2 regions of the Arthrobacter sp. BK1 genome follow, and region 2 is predicted to be linked to the other one. Evidence: riboswitches for the same ligand, from Rfam matches in the RefSeq annotation. Region 2 holds a riboswitch; the other holds the start of a gene.
What was found. Region 2 has a riboswitch for S-adenosylmethionine ahead of AC1MCA_RS17605 (aminotransferase class V-fold PLP-dependent enzyme). Riboswitches for the same ligand answer to the same signal wherever they lie in the genome.
Positions count from the first base shown of each region.

Region 1: another riboswitch for S-adenosylmethionine. It lies ahead of AC1MCA_RS07500 (cobalamin-independent methionine synthase II family protein); the one in region 2 lies ahead of AC1MCA_RS17605 (aminotransferase class V-fold PLP-dependent enzyme).

Region 1 is NZ_CM155263.1:1,694,030-1,696,227, reverse strand. It holds gene AC1MCA_RS07500 (cobalamin-independent methionine synthase II family protein) at 1-1,101, opposite strand, end outside; SAM riboswitch class I at 1,114-1,220, opposite strand; gene AC1MCA_RS07495 (adenylosuccinate synthase) at 1,497-2,198, shown strand, end outside.
Region 2 is NZ_CM155263.1:3,851,428-3,853,625, forward strand. It holds gene AC1MCA_RS17605 (aminotransferase class V-fold PLP-dependent enzyme) at 1-1,280, opposite strand, end outside; SAM riboswitch class IV at 1,317-1,430, opposite strand; gene hisN (histidinol-phosphatase) at 1,598-2,198, opposite strand, start outside.

The sequences.
Region 1 (2,198 bases), 2.2 Mb from region 2:
GATCACGTTCTCGCGGCCCACCACCTCGGCGAAACGGACTATCCGGTCCGCCACCAGGTCAGGGTGCTCCACCACGTTGGTGGCGTGTGAGACCACGCCGGGAATGATGACCTTGCCCTCGGGCAGTTTGGTCTCCTGCCAGACCCGCCATTCGTGCTCGTGACGGACGTTGCCGGCCTCGAAGGAGTACGCTCCGGCGTTGACCTGCAGCACGGAGCCGATAATGTCCGCCAAGGGAATGTCGGTGGTGTGCGGACCGTGCCAGGAACCCCAGCAGACGTGGAGGCGGATCTGTTCCTGGGGCAGGTCACGCAGGGCCCAGTTGGTGGCCTCGACCCGCAGCTGGATGAACTTGAGGTAGTCCTCCAGCGTCGGCTCCGGGTTGATCTGGTCCCAGCTTTCCGCCAGGGAAGGATCGTCGAGCTGGACGGTCAGGCCGGCGTCGATGATGGCCTTGTATTCCTCGCGCATCACGTCTGCACAGGCGTAGAGGAGTTCTTCATCGGACCTGTAGTAATCGTTGGCCACGCGTGCACAGGACCCGGGGGACAGGGATGCCACAAAACCCTGGGTGAGGCCGGTGGCGGCCAGCCCCTTCTTCAGGTTGGTGACATCGGAGTTCACCAGATCCTGTCCTGTGTAGGTCAGCGGCCCGGTGATCTTTGGCTGGGAAACGCTCTTGCGGTGCGCCAGGATCCCGGAGGAAGGATCGGTGTAGGCGTCATTGAAAGCCAGGCGGTCGCGGCGGTCAGGGAATGAGGTCAGCACAATGTGTCCCGGGGACGAGCGGTGCACGGTGGCGTCCTTCCACCGGTCCACGTCTGTCGGTTCCAGTCCGCCGAGCCTCGCGAACGAGTAGTTCCACCATGCGCCGTAATCCACCGAAGTGGACATGGTGTGCCCGAATTCTCCGTCGTTGGGGATGTCCACCCCGAGGTCCTTCTGCCGCTGGACGACGTCCACCACCGACGATTCGAGCAGTTCGAGGAATTCCGGGGTGATGCCTTCGGTTTCCTTCGCGGCGTTAGCGGCGATCAGCTCCGGCGTGCGGGGCAAGGAACCTGCGTGGGTGACCTGGATGTGGTCAGTGTTGAGCGACATGGGGAATTTTCCTTTCCATCGGTCCTGGCAGTAGCACCTGTGCCGGCAGGAAAATCCCTGCGCATGCGCGGTTGCTGCGGCGTCAACGATCCAGGTCTCTCGGCCGCTCCGGATGGGTACTCTCACTTAATGGCATCTGCACGGCCCGGGCAAGTCAGGGCCGGATTGTTTCGCGTGTGGGCCCTGCCAGGCCGAACGAGTGGAGAAACTCCGTCATCGGCTAAACTTGGGTGGTAAGAGCCCCGAACTCTTGCGTGGCAGGGCGTCCTAACCGTTCCCGCCAGGCTGTTGCCTTCGGGGCGTTCTCATGAACGGCGCCGTCCTTCGGTGAACCGTCCGGCGTACCGCCGGCGGGTCAGCCCGGAGTACGGCCCGAACGAATGGGGGAGGATCCCATGCCAGCAATCGTGATCGTAGGAGCCCAGTGGGGCGACGAAGGAAAAGGCAAGGCCACAGACCTTTTGGGTGGCCGCGTGGACTACGTCGTTAAGCCCAATGGTGGCAACAATGCCGGGCATACCGTCGTCGTAGGCGGTGAGAAGTATGAGCTCAAGCTCCTTCCGGCCGGCATCCTCAGCCCCAACGCGGTTCCCATCATCGGAAACGGCTGCGTGGTGAACCTGGAGGCTCTGTTCCAGGAAATTGATGGCTTGGAGGCCCGCGGTGCGGACACCTCCAAACTGCGCGTTTCCGCCAACGCCCACCTGGTAGCGCCTTACCACCAGGTCCTGGACAAGGTCACGGAGCGCTTCCTCGGCAGCCGCGCCATCGGCACCACGGGCCGCGGCATCGGCCCGGCATACATGGACAAGGTGGCCCGCCTGGGCATCCGCGTCCAGGACGTCTTTGACGAATCCATCCTCCGCCAGAAGGTGGAAGGCTCGCTGCGCCAGAAGAACGAACTCCTGGTCAAGGTCTACAACCGCCGCGACATCGAGGTGGAGGAGATCGTCAGCTACTTCCTTTCCTTCGCCGAGCGCCTGCGCCCGCTGGTCATCGACAGCACCTTCGTCCTGAACAAGGCGCTGGACGAGGGCAAAGTAGTGCTCATGGAGGGCGGCCAGGCCACGTTCCTGGACGTGGACCACGGGACGTAC
Region 2 (2,198 bases):
CCGGCCAGCAGCCGCTGCGCATCCTCAAGCCGTGACCCCACTCCGAAGCTCGCCCGCAGCGATCCCGAGGGAAGTCCGAGGCGCTTCAGCAGCGGGTGGGCGCAGAAGCGGCCATCCCGGAGGCCGACGCCGTGCTCGGCCGAGAGATAGGCAGCCACCAAGCCCGCATCGTAGCCGGCCACAGAGAAGTTCACGACGCCGATAGTGCCGGTTTCTGCGTCCGTGTCAGAGAAGATCTGGTGGACAGTGACGCCGTCGATCTTCTGCAGTCCTTCCACCAGGAAAGCCCTGATGACTGATTCGTGGGCGTGCCAGCGTTCCTGATCCAGTGATGCGAGGACCTGGGTGGCGCGCGCCAGCGTGGCCGCACCCAGGACGTTGGGGGAACCACCCTCGTGCCGTGCCGGGCCCGTGGCCCAGCTGACGCCGTCGAGCCTTGCCTCACGGACGGCTCCGCCGCCGGCGAGGTGGGGCTTGCCGGCGTCGAGCCAGTCCGTGCGGCCCACGAGCACACCGGCGCCGAACGGGGCATAGAGCTTGTGGCCGGAGAAGACCACGTAGTCGACGCCGTCAGCGTTGATGTTGATCCGGCGGTGCGGAGCGAGCTGGGCGGCGTCCACCACAATCCGGGCTCCGAACTCGTGGGCCAGGGCCGCCAGCGCCCGGATGGGGAGAATTTCGCCGGTGACATTCGAGGCGCCCGTGACGGCGAGGAGGCTGACGCTTCCCTGTTCAAGTTCGGCACGGAGCGCTTCGATGGTCCCCGTGATGGTGTCTGCAGCGACAACGCTGCGGTGCGGCACGCCCTGCCATGGAAGAAGGTTGGCGTGGTGCTCTATGTCCAGGTAAAGCACATCGCCGTTTGGCCGTCCGTCCGTCAGCGGGAGGCAACCGGCCAACAGATTCAGCGAGTCTGTGGTGTTCCGGGTGAAGATCACGGAGTCGTCCGGCCGGCCGCCCACGAAGTTACGCACGATGTTGCGTGCGTTCTCGTAGACGGAGGTACTGATCTGCGATGCATAGCCGGCACCGCGGTGGACGCTGGCATAGAACGGCAGGATCTCGTTCAGGTAGGCGGACACCACGGAGAGAGCCGGTGCGGAAGCGCCGTAATCCAGGTTGGCGTACCGGACGTGGCCGCCCTGGATCAGCGGGGCCTGGATTTCAGCGCCGGTGACGGCGGAGAGGGGGCGCCCGGCGATGGCGAACGGATCGCCGAAGGCGGAGCCCGCTGTGTGAACTGGGGAAACGGCGTTGGGGGAGACAGTGGCAGTTGTCACGGAGACCTCACTTTGAAAGGACGCCCGTTGGCCGGGGATCCGCGCTTGCCGGGTCCGTTCCGGACCGGCCTGGTCGTCACCCGGGGCACCCCACCGCGAATGGAGGGTTGCCGGCCAGCAAACCGGGGTTTAGCGCTGGCACTCGTGACCTGTTAAGAGCGTAGGACATGTCCCCGGCCGGGAAAAAGCCGCGCCGAATGTTAAGGGCTTTGTTACGCACATTTGGGTAAGCGGAGTTTCTCCGAACATACGACGGCGGAGGCCCCCATGAGGAGGCGTCCGCCGTCGATAATTCGAAATAAAGTCCCGCTGACGGACTAGAGGAGATCGTCCAGATCCGGATTCAGGCGCTTGAGGACCTCGGAGTGGAGGATGGAATTCGTGGCGAGGGCGTTGCCGCCGAACGGCCCGTCCACGCCTTCGAGCGACGTGAAGCGGCCACCTGCTTCCACCACAATGGGGACCAGCGCAGCCATGTCGTACAGATTGAGCTCAGGCTCGCAGGCGATGTCCACGGAACCTTCGGCCACCATGCAGTACGACCAGAAATCGCCGAATGCGCGCGTGCGCCACACATCCTCTGTCAGCCCCAGGAACTCATCGAGGTTGCCGCGCTGCTTCCAGCCTCCAAGGCTCGAATAGGAGAGGGAGGCATCTGACAGCTTTGACACGTCCGAGACGCGAAGCCTGGTGGCGGCTGCGAGCGACCGGCCCATGTAGGCTCCGGCACCTTTCGCGGCCCACCAGCGTTTCCCCAGGGCTGGCGCGCTGACCACTCCCACTACCGGTTCGCCTTCATCAACGAGGGCGATCAATGTGGCCCAGACCGGAACGCCGCGCACAAAGTTCTTAGTGCCGTCAATGGGATCAATGATCCAGCGGCGTGCCCCGTGGCCGGAGCTGCCGAATTCCTCCCCG